Regions from separate parts of the Paraburkholderia sp. A1RI_3L genome, predicted to be linked through region 2. Evidence: predicted binding sites of a transcription regulator. Region 2 holds the regulator's gene; the other holds the start of a gene.
What was found. The regulator FliA, encoded in region 2, starts transcription of late flagellar genes. The targets are predictions, from matches to a motif close to CTAAAGTTTNNNNNNNNNNNGCCGNTA.

Region 1: the regulator FliA is predicted to act here: its motif matches at 6,227-6,253, upstream of PXJ20_RS27250 (flagellin domain-containing protein).

The regions. Positions count from the first base shown of each region.
Region 1 is NZ_JARCHA010000013.1:32,448-47,645, forward strand. Features, by position in the region: gene PXJ20_RS27215 (amino acid ABC transporter ATP-binding protein) at 1-400, shown strand, start outside; gene PXJ20_RS27220 (NAD(P)/FAD-dependent oxidoreductase) at 403-1,698, shown strand; gene PXJ20_RS27225 (SGNH/GDSL hydrolase family protein) at 1,844-2,866, shown strand; gene PXJ20_RS27230 (MetQ/NlpA family lipoprotein) at 2,880-3,704, opposite strand; gene PXJ20_RS27235 (hypothetical protein) at 3,850-4,137, opposite strand; gene PXJ20_RS27240 (MarR family winged helix-turn-helix transcriptional regulator) at 4,187-4,603, opposite strand; gene PXJ20_RS27245 (acyl-CoA dehydrogenase family protein) at 4,842-6,026, shown strand; gene PXJ20_RS27250 (flagellin domain-containing protein) at 6,356-7,174, shown strand; gene PXJ20_RS27255 (pyrrolo-quinoline quinone) at 7,549-9,168, shown strand; gene PXJ20_RS27260 (DUF3005 domain-containing protein) at 9,257-9,823, shown strand; gene PXJ20_RS27265 (hypothetical protein) at 10,001-10,291, opposite strand; gene PXJ20_RS27270 (alpha/beta fold hydrolase) at 10,358-11,344, opposite strand; gene denD (D-erythronate dehydrogenase) at 11,484-12,467, opposite strand; gene otnI (2-oxo-tetronate isomerase) at 12,555-13,331, opposite strand; gene PXJ20_RS27285 (aldolase) at 13,524-14,162, opposite strand; gene otnK (3-oxo-tetronate kinase) at 14,162-15,198, opposite strand, start outside.
Region 2 is NZ_JARCHA010000001.1:340,468-355,665, reverse strand. Features, by position in the region: gene flhB (flagellar biosynthesis protein FlhB) at 1-649, shown strand, start outside; gene flhA (flagellar biosynthesis protein FlhA) at 646-2,745, shown strand; gene flhF (flagellar biosynthesis protein FlhF) at 3,166-5,289, shown strand; gene PXJ20_RS01705 (AAA family ATPase) at 5,282-6,178, shown strand; gene PXJ20_RS01700 (RNA polymerase sigma factor FliA) at 6,211-6,945, shown strand; gene PXJ20_RS01695 (hypothetical protein) at 7,340-7,783, shown strand; gene PXJ20_RS01690 (flagella synthesis protein FlgN) at 8,028-8,471, opposite strand; gene flgM (flagellar biosynthesis anti-sigma factor FlgM) at 8,605-8,958, opposite strand; gene flgA (flagellar basal body P-ring formation chaperone FlgA) at 9,250-10,722, opposite strand; gene flgB (flagellar basal body rod protein FlgB) at 11,060-11,554, shown strand; gene flgC (flagellar basal body rod protein FlgC) at 11,773-12,198, shown strand; gene PXJ20_RS01665 (flagellar hook assembly protein FlgD) at 12,243-12,965, shown strand; gene PXJ20_RS01660 (flagellar hook protein FlgE) at 13,048-14,553, shown strand; gene flgF (flagellar basal-body rod protein FlgF) at 14,571-15,198, shown strand, end outside.

The sequences.
Region 1 (15,198 bases), on a different contig from region 2:
GCTCGATAAGGTCGGCCTCTCGCATCGGATGAATGCGTATCCTGCGGAGCTTTCGGGCGGTCAGCAGCAGCGTGTGGCGATTGCGCGCGCGCTTGCCATGGAGCCTGCGGCGCTGCTCTTCGACGAGCCCACGTCCGCGCTCGATCCCGAGCTGGTGGGCGAAGTGCTGGCCGTGATGCGCGCGCTCGCACGCGACGGCATGACGATGGTGGTCGTCACGCACGAAATGGCCTTCGCCCGCGAAGTGGCCGACCGCGTGTGCTTCCTGCACGGCGGCACGATCTGCGAGACGGGGGCCGCGCGCGAGGTCCTGAGCCATCCCCAGCATCCGCGCACGCAGGACTTCCTGCGGCGCCTGCTGTCTCCTGACGGCACGCCCGCCGGCGCTAACCCGAACTGAACATGATCGAAGTGAAAGAAGGTGCAATGCTGCCCGATTCGTTGTGGGCCGCAACGGCGCAGCCTGCGCCCGATACGCCGGCTCTGCGCGAGTCGGTATCGTGCGACGTGGCGATCGTGGGTGCAGGGTTCACGGGCCTCTCGACGGCCTTGCATCTGGCGGAGCGCGGCGTGAAGGTGTGCGTGCTCGATGCCGCGCAGCCGGGGTGGGGCGCCTCGGGCCGCAATGGCGGTCAGGTGATTCCCGGGCTCAAGTACGACCCCGACGAACTCGTGCAACGGTTCGGCGAAACAGCGGGCAATCGTCTGGTGGAGACGGTGGGCGGCGCGGCCGACAGCGTGTTCGAACTGATCGAGCGGTACGGCATCGATTGCGAGGCGGTACGGGGCGGCTGGATCCAGCCAGCGCCGTCGCGTGCGATGCTCGAAACCGTGACGCGCCGTGCGCAGCAATGGGCGGCGCGCGGCGCGAAGGTCAGCCTGCTCGATGCCGCAGGGGTTTCGCAGCGGCTTGGCACGAGCGCTTATGTGGGCGGATGGATCGATCACCGTGCCGGCAGCATCCAGCCGCTCAGCTATGTGCGGGGTCTCACGCGCGCGGCCCAGAAGCTCGGCGTTGCCGTGCATGGACACACGTCGGTCACGCGCCTCTCGCGTGACGCACGCGGCTGGCAGGTGCAGACGCGCGGCGGCGCGAACGTGGTCGCGCAGCACGTCGTGATCGCGACCAACGGCTATACCGGGGCGCTTTGGCCGGGCCTGCGGCAGTCGGTGATCGCGGCGAACAGCTTTATCGTCGCTACGCGGCCGCTGGCTCCCGGCGTGGGCGACGCCATTCTGCGCGGCGGTGAAGTGGCCTCCGATTCGCGTCGTCTTTTGCTGTACTTCCGGCGCGATGCGGCCGGGCGGTTGTTGATGGGCGGTCGCGGGCCTTTTTCGGACCCGCGTGCGAACAACGACTGGGCGCACCTGGAGCGCGCCGTCGAGTTGATGTATCCGCAATTGAAGGGCATCGAGTATGAGTATCGGTGGGCGGGGCGCGTCGCGATCACGGCCGATTTTCTGCCGCACGTCCACGAGCCGGCACCGGGGCTCAGCATCGCGCTTGGCTACAACGGCCGCGGCATTGCGATGGCCACGACGCTAGGCAAGCATCTTGCCGCGCGCATTGCAGGCGACGCCCGCGCTCCGTTTCCGTTTGCCGTCACCGCGGTCAAACCGATCCCATTCCATGGGCTGCAGCGCTTTTACATCGCGGCGGGCGTTGCGTGGTACCGGCTGATGGACGCCATCGCCTGAGCGCGACAAGACCTTCCTCCAGCGCCGCAAACCTCGGCGCACCTTTCTTGCTACACGGTAGAGCCCGCTGCATGTGCTGCATGTGCAGCAGGTTCGCGGGCGCAACGTCCGTCACGTGAAAGCCGCCGTCCACTGGAGGAAAGCCATGCAACGCATGAACGCAAGGGTGTGTGCCGCAATTGTTGTCGCGATGAGTCTGCTGACCGCGGCGTGCGGCGGCGGAGGAAACGGCTCGGGCAGTAGCGCCGGCACGGCGGGCCCCGCTGGCGGCGTGCATCTCCAGGTGGTGTCGTTCGGCGACAGCCTCTCGGACGTCGGCACCTATGCGCCGCTTGCGAGCGCCTTGGGCGGCGGACGCTTCACGACCAACCCTGGCCAGGTGTGGACGCAGGATGTCGCGCAGTACTACGGCGACACGCTGACGCCCGCCTTCTCGATCGACGCCAGCCACAAGCTCAGCGCGCAAAGCGGTCTGGGCTACGCAGAGGGCGGCGCCACGGTGGCCACGCCCGCGAACCTGTACGACTACCTGACCGACGTGCTGGGCAACATCGAAATGCCCATGAACCAGCAGGTGTCGAGTTATCTGGCCGCGCATGGAAGCTTCAACGCGAACCAGCTGGTGCTGGTGTGGGCCGGCGCGAACGACGTGCTGCGTGCCGGCTCGCTGCCCGCTGCCGCGCCCACGGTGCAAACGGCGGCGAACACGCTCGTCCAGCTCGTCGCGCAGATCGTGCAGAGTGGGGCGACGCACGTCGTCGTGGTCAATCTGCCCAACATCGGGCTGTCGCCCAAAGGCGTGACGTCCGCGGACGGCGGCGCGAATCTGACGCAGCTTTCGCAACGCTTCAACGACACGCTGAACGCGGGTTTGCAGACCAACGGTCTTCAGAGCAAGGTCATCGAGATCGATGCCTTCACCTGGCTCAACCAGGTTGTCGCGAATTTCCAGGCCAACGGCTTCGCCGTCTCTAACACGGGCACGGCGTGCGACCCCGCGAAGACGCCGCACGACACCGCATTGCTCTGTTCACCGGCCACCTACACGACGCCCAACGCCGACCAGACCTACATGTTCGCCGACGACCTGCATCCCGCCACCCGCCTGCATACGCTCTTCGCGCAGTTCGTGGAGCAACAGATTGCGAAGAGCGGGCTCGGGCGCTGAGCAGTGTGCGGAACTACTGCGGCGCGCCGTCCCACGCGGGCAGCGTGGCGCCGCGATAAACCTTCAGGATTGCGGCGGACACATTGGGTTGCTGATAACTCTCCACGAGGTCATGGACCCACGGCGCGTTCGCGTCCTGCTCGTTCACGGCGATGAAGTTGCGATACGGATTGTTCGGCACCTTCTCCTGCGCGATGCGTTCCTGCGGAATCTTGATGCCCGCCTTGATGGCCCAGTCGGTGTTCACGACGGCCGCATCGAGGTCGCCGATGGCACGGCCGACGATGCCGGCATCGAGTTCCTTGACGTGCAGATTCTTCGGATTCCGTTCGATATCGCGCGCCGTCGGCAAGAGACCCACGGCGGGCTTCAGCGTGATGAGGCCGAGCGATTGCAGCAGGAGCAGCGCGCGCCCTTCGTTGCTCGGGTCGTTTGGCACGCCCACTGTCGCGCCTTGCGGAAGGTCGGCAACGGACTTCACCCTGCGCGAATAGAGGCCGATGGGCTGCACATAGGTGTAGCCCACGGGCACGATCTTGTAGCCGCGCGCCTTGATCTGCGCCTCGAGGTAGGGCTTGTGCTGAAACGAGTTGGCATCGAGGTCGTGCTGGGCCAGCGCCTCGTTGGGCTGCGTGTAATCGGCGAACGTGGTGATCTTGATGGCGAGGCCATGCTTTGCCGCGTTGGCGGCAACCACTTTCCAGACGTCTTCGTCCTCGCCGGACATGATGCCGACGCGAAGCGTCTTTTCCGTGGTTGCGGCCGAGGCCGTATTCGCAATACTCCAGCCGAGAAGGAGCGCCGTCAGCGCCGTACCGAGCAGTTTTCGTTTGTGCATGTGGGGTTCGTTTTGGGGTTCGACAGGGCTCGATGCTAGAGAACGGCATGACGGGCTGACAAATATTTTTGTCTGCGTTCCTCATGCCGTGGGTGGTTATATGGACAGGTCGAATCGTGCATTAGAAAGGGCGCCGCCGGAGCCATCATTGGGCACACGCGGCGAGCGCCTGTGCTAGAGCATCGCGTCCGGAAGGGTTTTGAAAGAACGCTTCCAGCGTCGTGTGTTCTTCTTTGGCGATCTGCGCGAGACATCGCGCGTTGTTCACCGGAACGCTTTTCATTGAAGAGACGGCGGCTGTGACGAACAGCGCGATGGATATTGCCGTGATCGTGAGCCCTGCAATCCACTTTTGTGCGTCACGGGTTATCGCCAGGCGTTGCTTGCGTGGCGCGATGCACTTCTTCGATTCTCGTATCGCAGTGCCTTTCATGCCGGCTCCATTTGGTTAGCATAACAACTATTTGTGATCAAAAAAGGCGTTAGTCCAACGCCTTTCTGACGTCCCGCATGCTGCTGATCGTTGTGTCGAACAAGCCGGTCCCGATTCGTCCGCGCAGTGCCTTGGCGACGTTGGCGCTTGCCGCATTGATCGGTTTGTCGAGCGCCTTGCCCGCGGCTGTGGGGTATAGACACCATTCTCTGCCGTCGGATTTTCCTTGCCGGCGCTCCACAAGCTTCTTCTGGCAAAGGTTGTCGACGAGTCGCGTCGCCGTGGGACGGGCAATGCCCAGCATGTCGGCGACCTGGCTGGCGAGACATCCGGGCGAGGCGAGCACGACGCGCAAAACGAAGCCCTGCGGCGGCGTGAGGTCGAATGGGGCATAAACAGCGGTCCATTCTCGCTCAACGAGGCGGGCCAGGGCAGCAGAATTGAAATACAGGCAGTGATCGAACATGGCGGCGATTAGACCATGAAGTGGTTAGCAACGCAATCATATGTGGCTTCGTGTCGGCCTGGAAGTTCTCCAGGCGCGAACCGACGCATTTCGGCCCGTAGGCCTTCCTTGCCCTCATCCTCGCCGCCCATATCACTCCCGCTTCGAAGCATTCGGTATTCTGGCCGGGACGCGCGCGCGGCGCGCTTTTAAGATAGCGGGTTGAACCCGCTCCCATTCCGTGCTGGAGGCAAGATCCATGTCCTTATCATCCGAGTCCGACTTCTCATCGATTCAGCGGACGATTGACCGTCTCGTGCAAGACTTCGCCGCAACGGCTGCCGAGCGCGACGCGCGCGGCGGCACGCCGAAAGCGGAGCGCGATGCGCTTCGCGGCAGCGGTCTGCTTGCGCTCTCCATTCCGAAGCAGTACGGCGGGCAGGGCGCGAACTGGATCGAAACGCTCGATACCGTGCGGCAGTTCGCGCGCGTGGACAGCTCCATCGCGCACGTCTACGGTTTTCATCATCTGCTGCTGGCCACGGTGCAACTGTTCGCGCGGCCCGCTCAGTGGGAGCCCTGGTTCGAAGAGACAGCACGCCACAACCGGTTCTGGGGCAACGCGCTCAATCCGCTCGACAAGCGGACCGTCGTGCGTAAAGTCGATGGCGGCTATGAGTTTTCAGGCCGCAAGAGCTTTTGCTCCGGTGCGTTCGATTCGGACATGCTGATTGCGTCCGGCGTGGATGAAGCCAGCGGCAAGCTGCTGATTGCCGCGGTGCCCACCGCGCGCGCGGGCATCACCATCCCTTCGGACTGGGACAGCTTCGGCCAGCGTCAAACCGATAGCGGCAGTGCCGCGTTCGATCAGGTACGCGTCCAGGAAAGCGAAATGCTGCTCGATCCGGGGCCGCTCAGCACGCCGTTTGCGTGCCTGCGGCCGCTGCTTGCGCAATTGATCTTCGCGCACCTGTTTCTCGGCGTGAGCGAAGGCGCGTTCGCGCAGATGAAGCACTACACGCTGCACGAGTCGCGGCCGTGGTTCAAATCGCCCGCGAAGAGCGTGAACGAAGATCCTTACACGCTGTTGCGCTATGGAGAGTTTTGGGTAGGCCTGGAAAGCGTGCGGCTTCTCGTGCAGCAGGCGGCGTCGCGATTCGACGCGGCATGGAACGAAGGCACCGCGCTGGACGAAGCAGGACGAGGGCAGGTGGCCGTGGCGGTGGCAACGGCGAAGGTAGCGGCCACGCGCGTGGGGCTCGATCTGACGAGCCGGCTGTTCGAAGTGGCCGGTGCTCGGGCCACGCAAGGCGCGCTGCGACTCGACCGCTTCTGGCGCAATCTGCGCACGCAAACGCTGCACGATCCCGTCGATTACAAGCTTCAGGAACTCGGCGAGTGGGCGTTGAACGATACGTTGCCGTCGCCTTCTTTCTATTCGTAGACGACTCGCTGACGGATTCCTGCGGGACCACCGCAGGACCGCTCAGGACCGCTCAGGACCGTGGGGACCGCTGCATCATTCCGGACCTATATACGGGCACGTCCGCCGTTGTCCCGTTACCTTTTATTACGCCGCCTTCCCGCTTTCCCCGCCGGTGCTCACGCCGGCGGGCGATTCCCCGTCGCAACGATGGCTTCCCCCTCAAGTTTGTCCCGTGCCCGACGATAACCCGGACATACAGGTTGCTGGAACGGACCGCAGCAAGCGAGCACCACCACCATCGTCCTGTTACTCAACCGGATACCCAACCGAATTCATTAGAGGAAGCCATGCTGAACATCAACACCAACATCCTGTCGCTGACGACGCAGACCAACCTGTCCGGTTCGCAAAGCGCCTTGTCGCAAGCCATTACGCGTCTGTCGTCGGGCAAGCGCGTGAACACCGCCGCTGACGACGCCGCCGGCCTCGCGATCGCCACGACGCAAACCGCCGCCATCAACGCGCTGAACCAGGGCGTGATGAACGCGAACAACGGCATTTCGATGGTGCAAACCGCCTCGGGCGCGATCTCGTCGACCGTGGCCAACCTGCAGCGTATCCGCCAGCTGGCCGTGGAATCGGGCGACGGCTCGCTCGGCTCGGCAGCGCAAGCGAACCTGCAGACTGAAGTCACGACGCGTCTGACGGAAATCAACCGCGTTGAAACGCAAACGACGTTCAACGGCCAGAGCGTGCTGGGCGGCCTCGGCAGCGTGAACTTCCAGATCGGCGCATCGGCCAACCAGACGATCACGGCGAACTTCGGTTCGACGACGTGGAACGCGTCGGGCCTCGGCGTCTCGGGCATCGACATCTCGACGACCTCGGGCGCGCAGAACGCGATCACGGCAATCGACGCCGCGCTGGCGCAAGTCAACAACTTCCAGGCAACGCTGGGTGCAACGCAGAACACGTTCCAGTCGGCCATCACGAACACGCAGACGGAATCGACCAACCTGAGCGCCGCCCAGTCGCAGATCGTCGACGCGGACTTCGCTTCGGAAACGGCGAACCTCTCGAAGGCGCAAGTGCTGCAACAAGCCGGTATCTCGGTGCTCGCGCAAGCGAACTCGCTGCCGCAGCAAGTGCTGAAGCTCCTGCAATAAACGTCCACGCAGTACCTTCGGTGACGCGCCTCTTGCGGGGTGCGTCACTTTTTTTGGAACGGGCTCTACGCGGCTTTCGGGCGGCGTAGGGCTCGTTTCGCTTTTGGGGCTCGTTCTCTATTGGCCGCAGACCCGGCTAGCATGGCTTTCTCACATCGATAACGCTCTGAAAATAGGGCGCAATAAAACGCCTCCGGTACGGCAATTGCTCATTCCCCGTGCCGAAACGCGCAGCCCACGGCGGACTCTGCATCGGCAAGACACGCAGTCTTCGCGGCCTTCGGGCCGCGCGGGAGACGCACATGCACCGCTTGCTCCACCTCCGCGAGGTACAGGCCCGCGCCACCGCGCGCCGCGGTACGGCCTTCGCGACAATGGCATGCCTCATCGTCGCAATTTGCGCGTCGTGCGGCGGGGGAGGCGGTGGATCCGGCAGCGCAGCCGCAACGTCCACGCCGTCCGCGCCGGTCAACACCACGGTATCGTCCCCCACGGACGTGCTCATGTATCACAACGACGCCGCGCGCACGGGCCAGTACCTGGCCGAAACGACGCTCACGCCGGCCAACGTCAATTCCACGCATTTCGGCAAGGTCGCGTTCCTCGCCGTGGACGGCAAGGTGGACGCGCAGCCGCTCTACGTGAGCAGCCTCTCGATTGGCGGCAAGCCGCACAACGTGGTCTACGTTGCCACCGAGCACGCCAGCGTCTACGCATTCGATGCGGACACCAACACGCCGTTCTGGCAGCGTTCGCTGCTGGGCCCGGGCGAGACCACGAGCGACGATCGCAACTGCCAGCAAATCACGCCTGAAATAGGCATTACCGCGACACCGGTGATCGATCGCACGCGCGGCGCGAATGGCGTGCTCTATGCCGTCGCCATGAGCAAGGACGCGAGCGGCGCCATTCACCAACGCCTGCACGCGCTCGATCTCACGACGGGCGCCGAGGCGCTCGGCGGGCCGGCGCAGATCGCCGCGACCTATCCCGGCGCGGGCGCGAACAGCAGCAACGGCGTGACGGTGTTCGACCCGCAACAATACGCGGAGCGCCAGGCGCTCGCGCTTGTCAACGGCAACGTGTATCTGGGGTGGACCTCGCATTGCGATCAGGGCGTGTATGGCGGCTGGGTGATGGCGTACAGCGCCGGCACGCTCGTGCAGACCAGCGTGCTCAATCTCACGCCGAACGGCAGCGAGGGATCGGTATGGATGAGCGGCGCGGGCATGGCCTCGGATGGCGCCTCGCTCTATCTGCTCGACGCGAACGGCACGTTCGATGCCACGCTCGACGCACAGGGCTTTCCGTCGAGCGGCGACTATGGCAACACGTTCTTGAAGCTCGCGACTTCGCCTCGCCTCGCAGTCGCGGATTATTTCGCGACCTTCGATACGGCGGCGCTTTCGTCGCGAGATCAGGACCTCGGCTCGGGCGGCGCGCTGGTGCTGCCCGATCTCGCCGACGCGAGCGGCACCGTGCGTCATCTTGCGGTGGGCGCCGGCAAGGACGCGAAGATCTACGTCGTGAATCGCGACGCCATGGGCAAGTTCAACAGCTCGACCAACGTGATCTGGCAGGAGATAGACGGGCAACTCGCGGCCGGCGTGTTCGGCATGCCGGCGTTCTACGGCAACACGGTCTACATCGGCGCGCTCGGCGACCACCTCAAGGCGTTTCCGATCAACGCTGCACGTCTCGCCACTGCGCCGGCTTCGCAAAGCGCAGGCACGTTCCAGTATCCCGGCGCGACACCCAGTATTTCCGCGAACGGATCGAGCAATGCCATCGTCTGGGCCGCGGAGAACGGCAGCGTCGCGGCGCTGCACGCGTTCGACGCCGGCAATCTCGCCAACGAGCTGTACAACAGCAACCAGGCCGGCTCGCGCGACACGTTCGGCGCCGGCAACAAGTTCATCACGCCGATGATCGCGCATGGGCACGTGTATGTCGGCACGACCAGCGGCGTGGCGGTGTTCGGACTGCTGCCGTAGTGCCTTTTACAGAAGAGAAAGGCCGGGCACGCCGCATGCGCGCTCTCACGACAGCATCCCGATGAGCACTCGAGTACGTGAGGTGGATATGCAGAACGCCGAAGCCAATCCTACCCAGCAGCAGCAAAAAGAGATGGCCGCGAAAAGCCCGGCCAAGACGCCCGCGGCCGGTGATTCGCCCGACGCCGCCACGCAGGCGAAGGAGTTCGGACAGACCCGGCACGCCGGCTCCGCCGAGGCGACTTCGACCCGCGATAAGTCCGCGTTGCCGTCCATCGACATGGACAAGGTGACGCGCGAGGCGGGAGACCCGGTGCAGCGCGCGAACAGCCGCATTGTTTCCGTGGACAGCGCGGGCATGGACGCAACCGACAACACCGTGGACACCGACGGCAAGTCGCTGGAAGCGAAGCGGGACGCGTCGGTCTGGCACGACAACGTCGTTACGTCGAATGCCACGCTCGACAACTACATTCCGGCGCCCGCAGCCGGGCTGGGCGGCGTGGACAGCAGGCCGGCCGGCAACCTGCCGGAGGTGCGGGCGCGCGACGGTTATCGCGTGGTGTATTGCGGCACGGTGTACCGCGAAGAGTCGAATGGCACGAAGGCCGAACAGATGATCCGGTTCGAGCGCATCGGCAACGATCCGGAATAGCGGTTCGGGCGAAGCGAACGGGTGTGGCGGGGCTGTGAGGTGGGGGCTTCGCCGCGTGACTTGCAACGCTGCCGCCGCGCCGCTTGTGGGGGCCGCGGCAGCGTTATGGGCTGAAGGTGGGCTTGAGAGGGGCGGGGCCCACTGCGGGCTGCGCCACGCCCCGCTCAAGCCGCCTGATTAAGCCGCCTGATCGCCGCCCGCCAATGCACGCCGCAGCAATTCCTCGACGAGACCGTTCATGCCGTCAGGATGCCCGGCCGCGCGCGCCTTGAGCGTTTCCACGAGCTCGCTGTCCAGCTTGCAGGCGAACGGCACGAGCCCCTTCGCCTGGTCCAGCTTGCGCTGCTCCTTGCGGCTCACGGGTGCTTCGGTCGCGCCCTTGCCGAAGCGATCGGAATGCGTCTGTTTCATCGAATGAGTCAGCTTGAGCGCCTTGTTCTTCTCAAGGTCGGTTTTCTTCATTGCCATACGAGGGCTCTTTTCGGGAATCGGAGAGCCCGTATTGTACGCACCGGCCACGCGGGGTCTTCGCTTTCAGCTTTGGGGCAGGCGCTGCATGAAGCGGCCGACCAGCGCCGCTACTTCGTCTGCGCGTTCGTCCAGCGCGAAATGACCGGCGTCGATCACGTGAATCTCCGCATGGGGCAGATCGCGTTGGTACGCCGCGGCCTCGGCCACCTGGAACGACGGATCGTAGCGGCCCCACACCACGAGCGTGGGCGGCTGCGTCTTTCTGAGCCACGCCTGCCACGCGGGATACGACGCCACGTTGGTCCGGTAGTCGTAGAAAAGGTCGGTCTGGATTGCCTTCTGCCCCGGGTGTGTGAGAAACGCGTATTCGTCGGTCCACAGGTCCGGGTCGTAGCGCTCGGGATGCGGGCTCGTGCCCACGTGGCGCTGCTTCGTCGTGTCGAACGAAAGGAAGGTGCGCTGCAAGTCGGCTTCGTTGGCTTCGCGGTTTGCCCAGAACGCGCGGCGCTTTTCCCACAGCGGGCCGAGGCCGTCTTCGTGCGCCACCGCGTTCTGCACGATGAGCCCGGTCAGGCGCTCGGGATGCGCAAGCGCGAGCCGAAAGCCGACCGGTCCGCCGTAGTCCTGCACATACATCGCGTAGCGCTGCACGCCCAGCGTTTCGAGGAAGTCGTTCGTGACGGCCGCGAGATGGTCGAACGTGTAGGCGAAGTCCTGCGGTGCGGGCGCATCGCTATGGCCGAAGCCGGGGTAGTCCGGCGCGATCAGATGGTAGCGCTCCGAGAGGCGCGCGAAGAGCGGCTCGAACATCCGCGACGACGACGGAAAGCCGTGCAGCAGCAGGATAGCGGGCGCATCGCTCGGGCCGGCTTCGCGATAGAAGATGTCGAGGCCGTCCACCTTCACGGTGTGGTACGTGGTGGGGTGGCGCGGCGCGCCGGCATTGACGGCACGTGCATGGCTGGCTGAACCTGAAGCCGAAGCTGAGGCCGAGGCCAACGCGGCCGACGCGCCCAGCGTGGCGAGTACGGCAAGCAGAATCTTCTTCATGACGGGTCCCGATCGATGATGCGAGCCGCACGGCGTGCGGTTGTCGCGATGGAGGTGAGTCTAGGATCGGGACCCTTGCGGCGGAAGTCGTCGAGGGTTTTAAAGTCAGTTCACCTGGAGTGGACAATGCGCCGGGCCTTTACTTGCGCTCATCCTCCACATACGCCCGAATCACTTCCACGAACGATGCATCCCCATGCAGCCCCAGCCGTTCGGCCCGCGAGGTGTCCCAGCGGCCCGGCCAGCTCACCACGATCTTCGCGATGCGGTCGTCCACTTCATGGCGAATGCGCTTCACTGCGTCGTCGCCGGCCACTTCGCGCAGCGCCGCGATCATCTCGTCCACGCTGACCGAGATGCCCGGCAGATTGACGACGCGCCGGTTGCCCGGCAGCGCATCGAGCACCGCGGCGTCGAGTTCGCAGCCCGCCACCAGCGCGTCGATGGCGCGGCGCGGCGAGAGCAGCCACAGGCGGGTGGAGCGCGGCACGGGGCACACGCTCGTCTCGCCGTTCAGCGGCTCGCGAATGATGCCGCTCGCAAACGACGACGCCGCCGCGTTCGGCCGCCCCGGCCGCACGCTGATGGTGGGCAGGCGCAGCACGCGGCCGTCCACGAAACCGCGGCGCGTGTAGTCGTTGAGCAGCAGTTCCGCCATCGCCTTCTGCGTGCCGTATGACGACTGCGGGTTCAGTGCAGTGTCGTCGCGCACCACGTCGGGCAGCGTGCCGCCGTAGACGGCGACCGAACTCGTGAACACCACACGCGGACGGTGCCCGCGCGCGCGGCACACCTCGAGCAGCGTGCGCGAGGCGTCCAGATTGATGCGCATGCCCAGATCGAACTCCGCTTCCGCCTGGCCGCTCACGATGGCGGCGAGGTGGAACACGGCGGCCGTGTCGGTATCGATGGCCTGTTCCAGCACCGCGCGATCGGCGATGTCGCCCACCATCGTCTTCACGCGCACATCGCTGAAATCAGGGGCCGCGGCCACGTCGAGCAGCACGAGCATCGAAATCTTTTCGGCGCGACCGTTCGGGCCCGCGAGTTCGCCGCGTTCGAGCAGCCTGCGGGCGAGGCGCTGGCCGAGAAAGCCGGCGCCGCCGGTGATCAGTACCTTCATGTCATGTGCCTCGTTTGAATAGCTGAAACAGCAACGGTGATGGTTGCAGATACAGATTCGAATGGAGCCGCAAGACCGGACCGCGCCTCACAGATAAGGCTTGAGCCAGCCAAGCCCATCGGAGGTGGCCGCCTTCGGCCGGTACTCGCAGCCAATCCAGCCGTCGTAGCCCAGCGCATCGATCAGCTCGAACAGGTACGGGTAGTTCAGTTCGCCGATGTCCGGCTCGTGCCGCTCCGGCACGCCCGCAATCTGGATGTGGCCGATGCCCGCGAAGTCGCGCTTGAGTTTCATCGCGAGGTCGCCTTCCACGATCTGGCAGTGGTAGCAGTCGAACTGCACCTTCAGATTGGGCGCGCCCACTTCGGCGCGAATCGCATGCGCGTCGTCCTGGCGGTTGAGGAAATAGCCCGGCATGTCGCGCGTGTTGATGGGCTCCATCAACACGGTGATGCCCTGCGTGGCGGCGGTTCGCGCGGCATAGGCGAGGTTCGCGACGTAAGTCGCGTGATAGCGCGCGCGGTCTGCGCCCGCCGCGACGAGCCCGGCCATGACATGCAGCTTCGTGTTGCCGAGCACGCTGGCGTAGCGCAAGGCCGTATCGATGCTGCGCTTGAACTCGTCTTCGCGGCCCGGCAACGCCGCGATGCCGCGTTCGCCCGCGGCCCAGTCGCCGGGCGGCGCGTTGAAAAGCGCCTGTACGAGGCTGTGTTCGTCGAGCTGGGCGCGCAGCGCCTCAACTTCGAAGTCGTACGGGAACAGATATTCGACGGCCTTGAAACCGTCGCGCGCGGCAGCGGCGAAGCGGTCGAGGAACGCGTGCTCGTTGTACATCATCGAGAGGTTGGCAGCGAAGCGAGGCATGGCGGCAAGTCCTGAAAGGTGAGTGGGGCGCAGGGCACGCGCGCGACGTGCCCGCGCAGATTATGGGTTGACCCGCGTCGTCGGCGTGGGCCACGGCAAGGGTGCCGATCACGTAGCGGCTCGCGGAGCCTGTGCTTACGCAGTGCGGAAACCCTTCCACGTAGCCGCGTCCGCAGGGCGTGCAAAAAACGGCTACCAGCGTGCGCCGAAAGTCGAGCGCAATTCGTCGATGGCTGTTTCGGCAAGCGGCTCGGGCCTCGGTTGCGTCATGAGCCAGAGCCGTGCTGTCTCCTCGAGTTCTTCGAGTGCATACGACGCCTGCGAGACCGACTCGCCCCACATCACGGGGCCCAGGCGTTCCAGCAGCACGCCGCGCACGCGATCCGCGAGTGCTGCCACTTCGGCGGCAACCTCGGGGTCGCCGGGCCGGCGATAGCGAATGAGCGGCACGTGTCCCACTTTCATGACGTAGTACGGCGTGATGGGCGGCACCACGTCGGTCTCGCGCCACACGCCCGCGAGCGTGAGCGCGACGAGATGCGTGGAATGCGTGTGCACGACGCCGTGCGCTGCCGCATTGCGTGCATAGATGCCGCGATGCAGGGTCAGCGTCTTCGACGGCCTGGCGCCCGACACGGCCACACCGTTCGCGTCCACCTTCGCGATCTGCGCGGGATCGAGCCGGCCGAGGCACGCGTCTGTGGGCGTGATGAGCCAGCCGTCCGCGAGGCGTGCGCTGATGTTGCCCGCGCTGCCCACGGCATGACCGCGTGCATAGAGGCTCGCGCCCACCGTGCAGATTTCTTCGCGCAGCTTCGCTTCGGCGCTCATCAGTGGGCTCCTTGCAGTTCGCGCAGCGCCTTCTCGAAGAAGTCCACGGCGCCGAAGTTGCCCGACTTCAGCGCGAGGCCGAGCGGCCGCGCGCCGATGGTCGCGGTGGCGGGCACGCCCGGGTCGATCTGCGCGCCGATCTGCAACGACTTCACGCCGAGTGCCTGCACGACGGCGCCCGAGGTCTCGCCGCCTGCCACGACGAACTTCGTTACGCCGGCTTCGCGCAGGCCCTGCGCGATGGCGGCGAGCGTGCTTTCCACGAGGTGCCCTGCGGCCTCCACGCCGAGCGTCTGCTGCACGGCCTTGACTTCGTCGGGCGTGGCGGTGGCGTAGATCAGCACGGGCTCGGGCAGATGACGGCGCGCAAAGGCGAGTGCTTCGTCGACGACAGGCTCGCCGCGCGAGGCCGCGAGCGGGTCGATGCGAAACGCCGGACGATGCGCGCGCCACGCCGCCACCTGGGCGTTGGTCGCCTTCGACGCGCTGCCCGCCAGCACCGCGGCATGGCCTTCGATGCGCGGCAGCGCGTCCGCGTCGTCGCGTTCGGGCAAGAGCCCGGCGCGGCGGAAATTCGCGGGCAGGCCGAGCGCGACGCCGGAGCCGCCGGTCACGAGCGGCAGGTCCGCGCAGGCTTCGCCGAGCACGTAGAGATCGCGGTCTGTGAGCGCGTCCGCAATCGCGAGGCGCACGCCTTCGGCGCGCAGCTGGTCGATGGAGGCCCGCACGGCCGCAGCGCCCAGCGCGATCGCGTCGTAGCGAACCAGGCCGACCTTCGATGCCGTCTGCCGTTGCAGCACGCGCACGAGGTTGGCGTCTTTCATCGGCGTGAGCGGATGGTGCTCCATGCCCGATTCGTTGAGCAGCGCGTCGCCCACGAAGAGATGCCCGCGGTAGACCGTGCGTCCGTTTTCGGGGAACGCGGGGCAGGCAATCGTGAAGCCGCTGCCGGAGGCATTGGCCAATGCATCGCTCGACACATCGCTCAGTGCATCGAGCAGCGCATCGGCCACGGGGCCGATGTTGCCCGCGTCCG
Region 2 (15,198 bases):
GGTCGCGGCGCTCGACGTGCCGTACCAGATGTGGAGCTACCACAAGAAGCTGCGCATGACGAAGGAAGAGGTGAAGCGCGAGCACCGCGAAAGCGAGGGCGACCCGCACGTGAAGGCGCGCATCCGTTCGCAGCAGCGCGCCATGGCCCGCCGCCGCATGATGAGCGAGGTGCCCAAGGCCGACGTGGTGGTGACCAACCCGACGCACTTCGCCGTGGCGCTCCAGTACACGGACGGCGAGATGCGCGCGCCGAAGGTGATCGCCAAGGGCGTGAACCTGGTGGCGGCGCGCATCCGCGAAATCGCGACGGAAAACAACGTGCCGCTGCTCGAAGCGCCGCCGCTTGCGCGTGCGCTCTATCACAACGTGGATCTGAACCGCGAGATTCCGGGCCCGCTTTATGGCGCGGTGGCCGAGGTGCTCGCGTGGGTTTATCAGCTGCGCCGCTTCAAGACCGAAGGCGGCGAGGCGCCCGTCGCGCCCACCGAATTCGACGTGCCGCCCGAACTCGACAAGGGTGGTGTCTCCGACGAAGACGCCGCCGAGGAAGCCGCCGAAACGCTTTCGGGCGAAGGAGACGGCGAAGGCTCACCGGGCGCCCCGTCCGGCGGCCGCAACAAACGTGGTAACGAAGGAGCTTCTGCATGAACGCCCGCACTGGTTTGCTCGCGCGACGCCCCGACGTGCTTCAGGGCACGAACCTGCGCGCGCTGGCGGGGCCGATCCTGATCTGCATGATCCTCGGCATGATGATCCTGCCGTTGCCGCCGTTCCTGCTGGATCTGCTGTTCACCTTCAACATCGCCCTTTCGGTGATGGTGCTGCTCGTGTCCATGTACACGATGAAGCCGCTCGACTTCGCCGCCTTCCCGAGCGTGCTGCTGTTCTCCACGCTGCTGCGCCTCTCGCTGAACGTGGCCTCCACGCGGGTCGTGCTGCTGGAAGGCCACACGGGCCCGGACGCGGCGGGCAAGGTGATCGAGTCGTTCGGCCACTTCCTCGTGGGCGGCAACTTCGCCGTCGGTATCGTCGTCTTCATCATCCTGATGGTCATCAACTTCATGGTGATCACCAAGGGCGCGGGGCGTATTGCCGAAGTGGCGGCGCGCTTCACGCTGGACGCCATGCCCGGCAAGCAGATGTCCATCGACGCCGACCTGAACGCCGGCATCATCAACGAAGAGCAGGCGAGAAAGCGCCGCTCCGAGGTGTCCCAGGAAGCCGAGTTCTACGGCTCCATGGACGGTGCCAGCAAGTTCGTGCGCGGTGACGCCATTGCCGGCCTGCTCATCATGGTGATCAACATCATCGGCGGGCTGATTGTGGGCGTCGTGCAGCACGACATGAGCTTCGCCGCGGCGGGCAAGAACTACACGCTGCTCACCATCGGCGACGGCCTCGTGGCGCAGATTCCGTCGCTCGTGATCTCCACGGCGGCGGGCGTGATCGTGTCGCGCGTGGCGACCAACGAGGACATCGGCACCCAGCTCACCGGCCAGCTCTTCACGAATCCGCGCGTGCTGATGATTACGGGCGTGATTCTCGTATTGATGGGCCTGATTCCGGGCATGCCGCACTTCGCGTTTCTGGTGCTGGGCGGCGGCGCCATCCAGCTGGGCCGCGTCATGAAGAAGCGCGGCGAGGAAAAGAAGACCTCCGCGGCACTCGTGGACGTGGCGCCCGCTGCGCTCGCGCCGGCCGAGAACACCGAAGCCAGCTGGGACGACGTGGCGCTCATCGACACGCTGGGCCTCGAAGTGGGCTACCGCCTGATTCCGCTCGTCGACAAGAATTCGGACGGTGAGCTGCTCAAGCGCATCAAGAGCATCCGCAAGAAGTTCGCGCAGGAAATCGGCTTCCTGCCGCCTGTGATTCATATTCGCGACAACCTCGAACTGCGGCCCAACGCTTACCGCATCGCGCTCAAAGGCGTGGAGGTGGGCACGGGCGAGGCGTATCCGGGCCAATGGCTCGCTATCAACCCGGGGCAGGTCACGGCCGCGCTGCCGGGCACGCCCACCCAGGACCCGGCTTTCGGCCTGCCCGCCATCTGGATCGATACCAACCTGCGCGAGCAGGCGCAGGTGTACGGCTACACGGTGGTGGATTCGAGCACCGTGGTCGCCACGCACCTGAACCACCTCGTGGTGACGCACGCGTCCGAACTGCTGGGCCGCCAGGAAGTGCAGGCGCTGCTCGAGCGCATGCAGAAGGACACGCCCTCGCTCGTCGACGACCTCGTGCCGAAGGCGCTGCCCGTCACGACGCTGCAGAAGGTGCTGCAAAACCTGCTGGACGAGGCGGTGCCCATCCGCGACATGCGCACCATTCTCGAAGCGCTGGCCGAACACGCGCCGAAGATCAGCGACCCGCACGACCTCACGGCCATCGTGCGCCTCGCGCTGGGCCGCGCCATTACGCAGCAGTGGTTCCCCGGCAACGGCGACATGCAGGTGATGGGTCTGGACGCCAATCTTGAGCGCGTGCTGTCCCAGGCGCTCACCACGGGGGCGAACCCGGGCCTGGAACCGGGGCTCGCCCATACGCTGCTCGAACAGACCCAGAAGGCGATGACGCGCCAGCAAAGCCTGGGGCTTGCGCCAGTGCTGCTCGTGCAGCACTCGCTGCGCGCCATGCTCGCGCGCTTCCTGCGGCGCAGCCTGCCGCAGCTGAAGGTGCTCTCCTACGCCGAAGTGCCGGACACGCGGCACGTCAAGGTGGTCAATCTGATCGGCACGGCTTGACGGGGCGGGCGCCGGTTGCGGCGCTTGCCGTCTTCGCTGTGCCTGGGGCGGGGCCGGGCATGGCTTGGGTTGGCGCGACGCCGGCCTGTCCGGTGTGCCGTTCGGCGCTGCGGCGGGCACGTCCGCAGTACTCTCGCAGTGCCTTCGCGGTGCCTCCGCAGTACTCCCTCAGTGTTTCCGCAGTACCTCCGCAGTCTCCCCTCAGCGCCTCCCCGCAGCCCCCCTTTCGACCCGATCAAACGAATTGCCTGCTTTTCCCCGCGCTGATCCATCGATAGTCCGGCGTTCACCTCCTCAATAATTTCACCATCGGCAAAGGCTTTGCCGCGCACCAGGTTCCTGCGGAGCCACCGCGCAACGAAGCTGGCGCCTCGCAATTGAAACGCCACGTCAGGGTCGTCAACCTCATCGGGGGTCAGCTTGAACATCCGCAAATTTATCGGTGCCACCAGCCGCGACGCGCTGCGCCAAGTGCGCGAAGTGCTGGGTCCTGACGCAGTGGTGCTGTCGAATCGCACGCTCGACGACGGCAGCGTCGAGATCGTCGCCGTAGCCGACCGCGAACTCGCGGCCATCGCGCCTGCCGCGGGTGAAGGCGCCAACGCGGGTGCTGCTTCGCGCGGCTTGCCGCGCAGCGCCGCCGCGCCGGTTGCCGGCAACCCCTACGCGAACGGCATGCCGGACGTGTTCTCGTCGGTGTTCGGGGCAAGCCCGGAAGCGGGCGCGGACCGCCTGTCCGCGTCGGACGACGAAGACGACGCTTCGCCCTACATGAACGCCGCCGCGCAACCGGTGGCCAAGCCCGAAGCGCAAGCAGGCGGCGCGCTCGCCACGCGCGGTGCCGCGCTGGACCGCCCGGGCGCGTTTATGGCTCAGTCTGCGGCCCAGCCCGCAGGCCAGGCCGATACCGGCGGCGGCGCGGACCGCTTCGCCGCCGAACCCGCGACTATCCAGGCGGGTGCACCGGCTCGTCCGGCTGCGCGTCCCACGCCGGCGCACGCTCCCGCTCATCCGGCCGCTCATCCGGCCGCTCATGTGCCGGCGGCGAGCCGCGCCGCGGGGTTCGCGACGCCGGCCGCAGGCGTGACCATGCCGGCATCGGCTGTGCCGTCCTACTCGGACAAGGCACACGCTCCGCGCACCATGGCCGAAACGAACCCCTGGCTCATCGACCACGCACGCCGCATTGCCGACAAGGACAGCGAAGGTCAAGGCGCGGGTCACAGCGCGGGTCACAGCACGAAAGCCGCAGGTATGACGCCCGCCGACGCCATGGCCAAGGGACTCGGCATGCCCGCCGACCCGCACGCCGAACATGGCCAGCCCCGCCCGCAAGGCGAGGGCGTGCTCAACGTCAGCACGCCGGACTGGGCGCGCGAAGCGGCTCAACTGGCGGCGCGCCGCGCCACGCAGCGCATCTCACCGGCCTTCGATCTGCCGGGCAACAGCCAGCCGCCGACGCAATCGGCCACGCCCTCGGGCAACGCCAGGACCGCCGCCGATGCCGCAGGCGCGAACGCCTCGGCCAGCGTCACGGAAGCCATCAAGGCCCGCATCGAACAGGTGGTGAACGAAACGGTGATGAGCGAGCTGGCCTCCATGCGCGGCATGATGGAAGAGCAGTTCGCCGGACTCCTCTGGGGCGAGCGCCAACGCCGCAGCCCCACGCACGGCGCGCTCACCAAGCAGCTGTTCGCCGCCGGCTTCTCGGCCCAGCTCGTGAAGATGGTGGTGGACAACCTGCCCGAAGGCAAAGACCCGGAAGGCGCGCTGGAATGGGCGCAGTCGGTGCTCGAATCGAACCTGCCCGTGCTCGAAAACGAAGACGCGCTCATGGAACGCGGCGGCGTGTTCGCGCTGATGGGCCCCACGGGCGTCGGCAAGACCACGACCACGGCGAAGCTCGCCGCGCGCTGCGTGATGCGCTTCGGCGCGAGCAAGGTGGCGCTGCTCACCACGGACAGCTACCGCATTGGCGGCCACGAGCAACTGCGCATCTTCGGCCGCATTCTCGGCGTGTCGGTGCACGCGGTGCGCGACGGCGCCGACCTGCAGCTCGCGCTCACCGAACTCAAGAACAAGCACATCGTGCTGATCGACACGATCGGCATGAGCCAGCGCGACCGCGCCGTGACCGACCAGATCGCCATGCTGTGCAGCGCCGGCCAGCCGGTGCAGCGTCTCTTGCTGATGTCCGCAACGAGCCACGGCGACACGCTCAACGAAGTGGTGCAGGCCTACCAGAGCACGCCGGACAAGGCGCCGCTCGCGGGCTGCATTCTCACCAAGCTCGACGAGGCCACCAACCTGGGCGGCGCGCTGGACACCGTGCTGCGCTACCGGCTGCCGGTTCACTACGTGTCGACCGGCCAGAAGGTGCCCGAGAACCTCTATGTGGCGACGAAGCGTTTCCTGATCCGCAGCGCGTTCTGCATTCCGCGCGAGCACTCGCCCTTCGTGCCGCACGAAGACGACATCCCGGCGCTGCTCTCGGCGCTGTCCACGCGTTCGAATGCCGACCTGCACGAGGTTCGCTTTGGATAAATTCGTAGCCGACCAGGCGGAGGGGCTGCGGCGGCTGCTCGCCCGCAGCGGCTCGCGAGTGATCGCGGTGACCGGCGGCTCGGAGAGCGTCGGACGCACCACGACAGTAGTGAACCTTGCAGCGGCATTGGCCGAGCAGGGCAAAGACGTGCTCGTCATCGACGAGTGCCTGGGCGACCGGTCGGTGAGCGCCACGCTTGGCGGCATGCAACGCGTGGGGAATCTCGCCGGCGTGATGCGCGGCGAGGTGTCTCTCGCGGCGGCCGTGAGCCGGCATCCGCTCGGCTTCGGCGTGCTCTCGGCCTGGCGCGGCAGCCAGGAAGGCTATAGCGCCGAACAGTACGGACTCGTGCTGAACGGCCCCGCCGACGTCGTGCTGATCGACGCCGGGCTCGACAGAAACGGCGCGCTCTCCGGGCTCGCCATGCGCTCGCACGACGTGATGGTCGTGACGCGCGTCTCGGCGCAGGCCATCACCGATGCCTACGCCGCCATGAAACGTCTTCATTTCGCGCACGCAATCGCGCAGTTCCGCGTGCTCGTCAATTACGTCCAAAGCGCGGCCGATGCCCACACGGCATTCGAGAACCTCGCAGGCGTGGCGGGTCGTTACCTCACCGTCTCGCTCGAAAACGCAGGCTGCATTGCGGCTGACCCACACATGGCGCGGGCCGTCGAGCTCGCACGCTGCATCGTGGACGCTTTTCCGTCCACGGCCGCCGCGCGCGACTACCGGCATGTCGCCGCAGAACTGCAGTACTGGCCCATGCGGCCAGCCATGTCGTCGCGCGCGGCCATGACGCGCCCGACCGTAACAACGTCGGCCCCATCGCCATCCATGTGGCAGGCCGACCCGGCCGCCGAATGGCCGTCGGCGCAGCATGCGTGACGCCACTCGGGGACTTCAGGCAGGAGAGCACGATGTATAACGCTCAGGGAAAGATTTCGCAGGACGAGGTGCTGGCGAAGTACGCGCCGCTCGTAAGACGTCTCGGTTTGCAGCTCGTGGCCAAGATGCCGGCGAGCGTGGATCTGGACGATCTGATCCAGGCCGGCATGATCGGTCTGCTCGATGCGGCGAGCCGCTACAAGGAAGATCAGGGCGCGCAGTTCGAAACCTACGCGAGCCAGCGCATTCGCGGCGCCATGCTCGACGAGCTGCGCAGCAACGACTGGCTGCCGCGCAGCCTGCGGCGCACGTCGCGCGAGGTGGAGAGCGCGGTGCACCAGGTGGAGCAGCAGCTGGGCCGTTCGGCGAGCGAGACGGAGATCGCCGGGCATCTCAAGATGCCGCTCGACGAATATCAGTCCATGCTGCAGGACCTGCATGGCAGCCAGCTGATCTACTACGAAGACTTCGACCGGTCCGCGGACGACGAGCCGTTCCTCGACCGCTACTGCGTCGATCACTCGGATCCGCTTTCCGCGCTGCTCGACGAAAGCCTGCGCGCGGCGCTGGTGGAAGCCATCGACAAGCTGCCTGAGCGCGAGAAGCTCTTGATGTCGCTCTACTACGAGCGCGGCATGAACCTGCGCGAAATCGGCGCGGTGATGGAAGTGAGCGAATCGCGTGTGTGCCAGCTGCACAGCCAGGCCGTGGCGCGTCTGCGCACGCGTCTGCGCGAACTGGCCTGGGCGGGCGCCGAGGCCGACTGAGAAACCCGAGCGGGGTGCGTTCGAGGGGCGTTCGCGCCTTTCCGGGCGGGTGGCGCTGTTGTTGGCGTTAGAGGGCGCCGGGTAGCGGACCCCGGACCCCAGGGCCCAAGGCGCCGGGCCTCGGGCGGCATCGGTTCGGCTGGCGCTGTGCTGGCTTGTGTGGGGCGGCTGCTTTGCTGCCGTTTCACCGCTGCGTGAGCGGTACGTCATTCGCACCCTGTCCGCGCGTCCTCCAATTCTTCGGCGGCTTTTTCGCCGTCTTTCGGGCCGGCTTCCCGGCTCGTTCATCGGGCCGCTTCAGGCCGTAACACCACTAACATTTTCTTACACCACCCTTTCTGACGGGTGGCTACACTTGCGCCGCGTTATTACGAAGACAATGGGGTTAAACCAGATGCTCAAAAAAATCGCAGGAATCGCCGTGTTGACCGCGGCTTCGGCCGCTGTATCGCTGCCCGCTATGGCGGGTGACCTGAACAATGCGCTCGGCGGGGGCCTCGGCGGGGTGGCGGGTGCCGCAGTGGGCGGCGCGCTGGGCGGCAGCACGGGCTCCGTGATCGGCGGTGCGGTGGGCGGCGGTGCAGGCGCTGCGGTCACGTCGAACCGGCGCGAACGTACGGGCGCCATCGTGGGCGGTGCGCTGGGCGGCGGCGCGGGCACGGCGGCAGGCAACGCGATGGGCGGCCGCACGGGCGGGCTGATCGGTGCGGGACTGGGCGGTGGTGCCGGCGCGGCACTGGGCGGCAACATCTCGCGCAGCAACTCCTACGCGGACGAGGGCGAGCGCGGCTATCGCAGCACCGGCCACCACCGCAAGCATCGCAAGCACTGGGATTGAGCCGCGAGCAGCAAAGGCAAGAGGATCGAGAAAGGCGCAACGACGCCTGAGGTTGAAGGCCGGGGTTGAAAACCGGTCTTGAAAACCGGGTTTAAAAACCAGGGTTTGAAAACACAACGGGCCGCACATTCGCAAGGATGTGCGGCCCGTTGGTTTTTGGTGCGGCTGGCCGGCGAATTCAGCGAGGATGCTGCGCCCGGATCATCGCGCCGCGCGCCTCAAAACCCGGCTCCGGGGAAATCGATCAAACTCGCCCGAACGCGGGAATTCGCCCATCCGGCCCGTACAAACCGGCCTTATGCTGCGCGCCCTTGAGCACGTCGAGGGCGCGGCGGTTGTATTCCATGCGGGTATGGATCAGCACGCCGTTGGTGGCGTTGGAGCGTTTCGCGCGTTCGGCCGCCTTTTGCAGCAGCGCCCATTGCGTGGCGAGCCTCGGGTCGGCGCCGGAGGCCAGCTCCATGCCGCGCCAGCCCGGCGGAAAGCCCAGCTCCGCAAGCTGCGCGTCGCGCTGCTTTTCCAGCGCCGAGAGCTTTTCGACCAGTTCGGTCTTCATCTCGATGATGGGCGGCAGCTGTTCGAGCGGAGAGACGGCGGTCAACGCCTTCTCTTCGCACGCGAGCACCGAAGCGAACGCTTCGACGGCGGCATATTCGTCGATGACGGTGGCAAGGAGGGCGTCTTTCATCACAATCACTCAACTCGCAGTCGGCTTGCCGCGCCCTGACTGGGGCGCACAAGCCGTGGTCAATTGGCTGCTGCACGTGCGCGCTTCGCCCGAAGGTGCGGCGAGGCACGCTGAACGCGCTGGCCAACCGGGGTTAGCTCCCCGCCGACCCCGCGCGCGTTTGCAGCAGGCTACGTGCCGTTTCGAGAACGGCGTCGGCAATCTTGCCGGTATCAATACTCAAGGTGCCGTCGCGCAGCGCCTGCTTGATCGACTCGACGTGTGCCGTATCGATGTCCGCCGCGCCGGACGCGGCGAGGCCGCGCAGTTGCGCCGACAGCGCCGACAGGTTCACGTTCGCGTCGCCGGACGCGCCGCCGCCGGTGGACGGTACGGGGCTGCTGGCTGCGCCTTGCGCGCCAGACGCGGCCGTTTCGCCTTGCTGGGTACGCTGCAGCCCGTCTTTTAGCGACTGCAGGCTCGAATTGCTGGTGGAATCGACTTTCACGATTGGCTTCCTGAACGGTTGACCGCGGTGCCCGGATTCGACTGAGGAATCCGGCTTCCGCGTGGCCTTCTTCGGCCACGGTGGGGCGCGTCATGGGCGCCGCTTTGCCCGGATTAACGGCAGGTACCAATCAAACTTTAGTGCATGGACGGCAAGGCCGCCAAAGCGCCGCGAGGCGCGACGGCTGCACGCAAGGGGCCATAACAGCCCCGGTCGAAACCACTTCACATCATTCGAGGCGCAGCAGGCGCCGGTCCAATCTCCTGTTCAAATCCACCCAACCTGCAACGTTCAAAGCTGGATCTCCACGGTGCCGCCTTCTTTGACGATGCCGCTGATGATCTGGCCGCCCGCCGTCTTCACACGGACCTGCTGGCCGGGCGACGCGTTGTTCATGGCGCTGCCCTCGGACGAAATCGAAAAGCCCGGGCCCTGCGCGACCACGCGCACGGTTTGCCCGATCGTCACGGAACTCGCACTGCGCAGCATGTCCTGGCGCAGCGGCAGCCCGGCAGGCACGCGGACCAGCGCCACGGCGCCGATCGCCTGCGATGGGTCGGTGACCACCGCCTGCGGCAGCAGCGTGAGGTCGCCGTCGCGTGCCACCAGGTCGGCGGCGCTGAGCGGCTCGCCCGGGGCAATCGCGCGCGACGCCGTGTAGTAGGTGGCCTGAACCGAGATCTTCGCCTGAAGGTAGAGCGTCCACGGACGCTCGCCCGCGCAGCGCACGCCCACCGTGGTGCGGCCCCACATGCGGGTGCCGGCGGGCGCGAACGGCTGCATCGTCGTGCAGGCCGCAAGGCCGCGCGGAAATACGTTGGCCACGGTGATGTTGACCTTGCCGGGAAGGCCCACGACCTGCTGCTGAAGCCAGGCGAGCGCAGCGCGCCGGATCGACTCGCCGTCCTGCTGGCCTTCGGGCACGGCGGCTTGCGCGACTGTGGCGGCCTGGGCCGACTGGGCCGGTTGCGCGGGCTGAACGTTCGATGCAGGCGCCTGCGCCGGCTGCACATGTTGATACGGTTGTGCCGCCTGGGTTCCCTGGGCCGGCACAGCGCGCGGCACCATGCGCTCGAAGCGCGGCGCGGTTGCTGCGTAGCCGCCGCTGGCAGGCGGGTTCATCGCGATGGCCTGCGGCGCGAGATTCGCCTCGCGGCCGCGCGCCGGGAGGGTCGCCACAGCGGGTGTCACGACCACCGGCATGACCTGGCTGGCCGCCACGGGCAGGTTCACGCGCGTCAGGCCAGATGCCATGCCGGGCCGGGCCGCCGACGCTTCGCCCGTCCCCGCGATCACGATGGCGCCGTCGGCCTTCGCTGCCTGCTCGAAGCGGTCGCCGGCAGCGGCGGCCGGTCGCATCGACGCGGCGAGGGCGGCTGGGGTGGGCTGCATCCCGGCATTCGCACGTTGCGCCGTCACGCCGGCAGGCGCGGACGGGCTCGTCACCATCTTGCTCATGGCGGCCAGTGCATCCGGGTTCTTTTCGCCCGGACCCGGGATCACGATCGGCTCGCCCGTGCCTTGCGCATGCGCGGCGTTCGAAGCGAGCAGGGCCAGCGTGCCGGCACTCACCGAGAGCGTCCACGCAAGCGCGACGAGGAGGCCGCGCAGCGCAGGCGCGCGCCTCGCTCGCGCCGGAGCAGCCGGTGCGTGCGAAGTGGCCGATGTCGATGCGCCCGGCGCGGGCGAAGCATCGAAAGCCGTTTCAGCAGCGGTTTCAGCGGTCAACAAGGCGGTCGGAGCATTTGAAGCGGGCTCGTTCATCGCCACTCTCCACGGCCCCCGGGGGACCAGACAGGCGCCAGGCAAGAAGCCGGACAAGAAGCAAGACAAGAAGAAGCCAAACAAGGCGGCCAGACAAGGGCTAACCCAAGGGCTAACCCAAGGGCCAACCAGGGGCCAACCAAGGGCCAACAATACGAGAGGCATTCTAGAGACACCCCCCTTCGCGCAAACGTTGAATAGAGGCCCCCTTCCCCGGCTATTCCTCCGATTGCTGCTTGCGTCCCAGACCTAAGATGCTCCACAAGCAAAAAGGCCTTCCACGCAGCCGCTACTGCAAGCGTGACGCAAGGAAGAAGCGTTTTTTCGGAGAACCGCAATGCTGGACAAACTCGATGCCGAATTCGCCTTTGGGCGCGAGGCGCTCGATGTGCGCGCATACCGTCAGGAACTGCTCTCGTCGAACATCGCCAACTCGGACACGCCGGGCTACAAGGCACGCGACGTCGATTTCGCGTCGTCGCTCGCCGGTGCGCTGAGGAAGAGCGGCGCTGCGACCGGAACGGCCACCTCGAACGCGGCACCGCTCGCCATGGCGCAGCCGGCCGGCGTGACGAGCGGCATGACCATGGCGACGACCGAAGCGGGCCACATGGCCGGCAAGGCGCGCTTGACGCCCACGGGCGGTTCCCCCGACGACTACGGCCAGCTCCAGTACCGCATTCCCACGCAACCGGCGCTTGACGGCAACACCGTCGACCTCGACAGCGAGCGGGTGCAGTTCGCCGACAACACGCTGCACTTCGAGACCGGCATGACCGTGCTCACGCAGCAGATCAAAGGCATGCTCGCGGCCATCACGTCAGGCAGCTGACGCGGCGGCCTGCATTCGTGCAGGGCAAGCAGGAAAGCAGGAAGCCAGACCACGGCACAGGCAGCAGGCTGCGCCGGTCAGGCAAGAGACAAATCGCTACGGGAAAGCAGGCGGGCCGTGCGCAGGAGGCACCGGAAGCGCGAAAGCGCAAAGGTGACAGGCGCGGCCCGCCACAACCGCCGGCCAACGCAGGCCGGCAACGAGAGGTGAGATTCGCCATGCCATCGCTGATGAACATCTTTAGCGTCGCCGGCTCTGCGCTGTCCGCGCAGTCGGAGCGGCTCAACGTGACCGCGTCGAACCTCGCGAACGCGGACAGCACGACGGGACCGGACGGCAAGCCGTACAAGGCCAAGCAGGTCGTCTTCGCGGTGCAGCCGCTGGGCGGCGCGCGCACGCAGAGCGGCCAGCAGGTGGGCGGCGTGCAGGTGACGGGCGTGGTCGACGACCCGACGCCCATGAAGACTTCCTACGACCCCGGCAACCCGGCGGCGGACGCGAACGGCTACGTGACCTTGCCGAACGTGGATCCGGTGCAGGAAATGGTGAACATGATTTCGGCGTCGCGCTCGTACCAGGCGAACGTGGAAACCCTGAACACCGCCAAGACGCTGATGCTCAAGACGCTCACTATCGGCACCTGAACCGGCACCTGAATCGGCACCTGAAGAACAGACGGAGAACCGCCTTGACCACCCAGACCACGATCGGCAGCAACGGCACGACCATTTCGCAGACGCTGCTCGACACCATGAACGGCACTTCGAGCGCAAGCAGCTCGTCGTCGAGTTCGTCCAGCACGTCGAGCACGTCGCCCACCGCGCTGCAGAACACGTTCCTGCAACTGCTCATCGCGCAGATGAAGAACCAGGACCCGACCAACCCGATGGACAGCTCGCAGATGACCTCGCAGCTCGCCCAGATCAACACGGTGACGGGCATCAGCCAGCTCAACACGTCGCTCAGCTCGCTCGCCACGCAACTGAATGCGAGCCAGCAGGGCCAGGCGGCGCTCCTGATCGGCTCCACGGTGCTCGCGCCGGGATCGACCTCGACGGTGGCGAGCGGCAAGGCATCGGCCATCGGCTTGCAGGTGGCCACCGCGGCGAGCAACGTGCAGATCACCATCAAGAACTCGTCGGGCCAGGTGGTCAACACGATCAACGTGGGCAGCGTGCCGGCAGGCGTCACGCCCATTTCGTGGACGCCCACCGATGCGCAGGGCAACACGCTCGCCGACGGCACGTACACCATCAGCGCGACCGGCACGATTGCCGGCAAGTCGGGCTCGCCCACCACGCTGTCGGCCGCCACGGTGCAAAGCGTCGTGCAGCAGACGGACGGCACGCCGGGCCTCGTGCTCTCGAACGGCAACACGATCGGCATGACGGGCGTGGCCGCGATCCTGTAAGGCGCGCGCCACAGGGCTCCCGGAGCTCTCAGGCAGATTCACAGCACAGTATTCATCGATATATCCCGATACGGAGATCGTCATGGGTTATCAACAAGGTTTGAGCGGTTTGTCGAGCGCGTCCAACGACCTCGACGTGATCGGCAACAACATCGCGAACGCGAACACGATCGGCTTCAAGCAGGGCGCGGCGGTTTTCGCGGATGTCTACGCGAACTCGGTGGCCACGGCGGTCAACAACCAGATCGGCCTCGGCTCGCGCCTTGCGGCCGTGCAGCAGCAGTACAGCCAGGGCACGATCACCACGACCAACCAGGCGCTGGACGTGGCGATCAACGGCAACGGCTTCTTCCAGATGTCGAACAACGGCACGCTCACGTACTCGCGTAACGGCGTGTTCCAGCTGGACAACCAGGGCTATATCACCGACACCAGCGGCCTCAAGCTGATGGGCTACGCCGCGAGCAACGGCGGCGTCATCAACACGGCCAGCACGGTGCCGCTGCAGGTGCCCACCACCAACATCGCGCCCACGGCCACCAGCGTGATTACCGGCCAGTTCAACCTGAACGCGCAGGATTCGCTCATGCTGGGCGCGCCCACCGTGGCCGTGACGACCACGGGTTCGCTCGCCACCAGCGGCTCCACCATCACGAACGGCGCCACGGGCACGAACCTGGACCACTACACGATCAACTTCACGTCGCCCACCACCTACACGGTGACGGACACGACCACGGGCGTGACCGGCTCGGCGCAGACCTACAGCACGGGCGCGGCGATTTCGCTCGGCACGGGCCAGACCGTCACGCTGACGGGCACCCCGGTTGCGGGCGACAGCGTGGCCATTACGCCGAACCCCACCGCGTTCAACGCCAACAGCGCGAGCACGTACAACTACCCGACCTCGATTCAGGCGTACGACTCGCTGGGCGGCACGCAGACGGTGGACCTGTACTTCGCGAAGACGGGCGTGGGCGCATGGACCGTGTACGGCGGCGTGGCCGGCGGCACGATCTCGAAGATCGGCACGGCCACGTTCAATTCGTCCGGCACGCTGGTGAGCACGACGGATGCCTCGGGCGCCGCGACCACCACGCCGCTCGCGTTCAACTTCACGATTCCGACCAGCGACGGTTCGTCCACGCCGCAGTCGCTCACGTTCAACATCGCGGGCACGACGCAGTTCGGCGGCAAGGACGGCACCAACAACCTGACGCAAGACGGCTTTGCGGCAGGCCAGCTGACCAACTTCACGGTGGGCACGGACGGCACGCTCACGGGCAACTACTCGAACGGCAAGACCCAGGCGCTGGGCCAGGTCGTGCTTGCCAACTTCAACAACCCGAACGGCCTTGTCGATCTGGGCAACAACCAGTACGAAGCCACCTCGGCCTCGGGCGTGGCGCAGATCTCCGCGCCGGGCAGCACGAACCACGGCACGCTGCAAGGCGGCGCGGTGGAAAACTCGAACGTCGACCTGACGAGCGAGCTGGTGAACCTGATCACGGCGCAGCGCAACTACCAGGCGAACGCGCAGACGATCAAGACCCAGCAGACCGTCGACCAGACGCTCATCAACCTGTAATACCTGGCGGCCTCATCATGGACCGGCTGATCTATACCGCGATGACGGGCGCCACCCAGGCGCTCGAGCAGCAGGCTGTCGTCGCGAACAATCTGGCGAACGTCTCCACGACGGGCTTTCGCGCGCAGCTTGCCGCGTTTCGCGCCGTGCCGATGTCGTTCGGCGACGGCAACACGGTGAACACGGACACCACGCGCACCTTCGTGCTGGCGTCCACGCCCGGCGCGGACTACACGCCGGGCCCGATCCAGCAGACCGGCAATCCGCTCGACGTCGCGGTGCAGGGCCCGGGCTGGCTCACGGTGCTCGACAACAACGGCAACGAGGCCTACACGCGCGCGGGCAACCTGCACGTGGACACCAACGGCCAGATCGTCAACGCGATGAACCAGCCGGTGGTGGGCGGCGGAGGCCCGATTTCGGTGCCGCCGGGCTCGGAAGTCACCATCGGCAAGGACGGCACGGTGTCCGCGCTGATTCCGGGCGACCCGCCCACGACCATCGTCAACGTGGATCAGCTGAAGCTCGTGAACCCGGACCCGGCCTCGCTCAAGCACGGCGACGACGGCCTCTACCGCACGGCGGACGGCAATCCCGCCGACGCGGACCAGAACGTCGTGCTCGCGCCGCAGTCGCTGGAAGGCA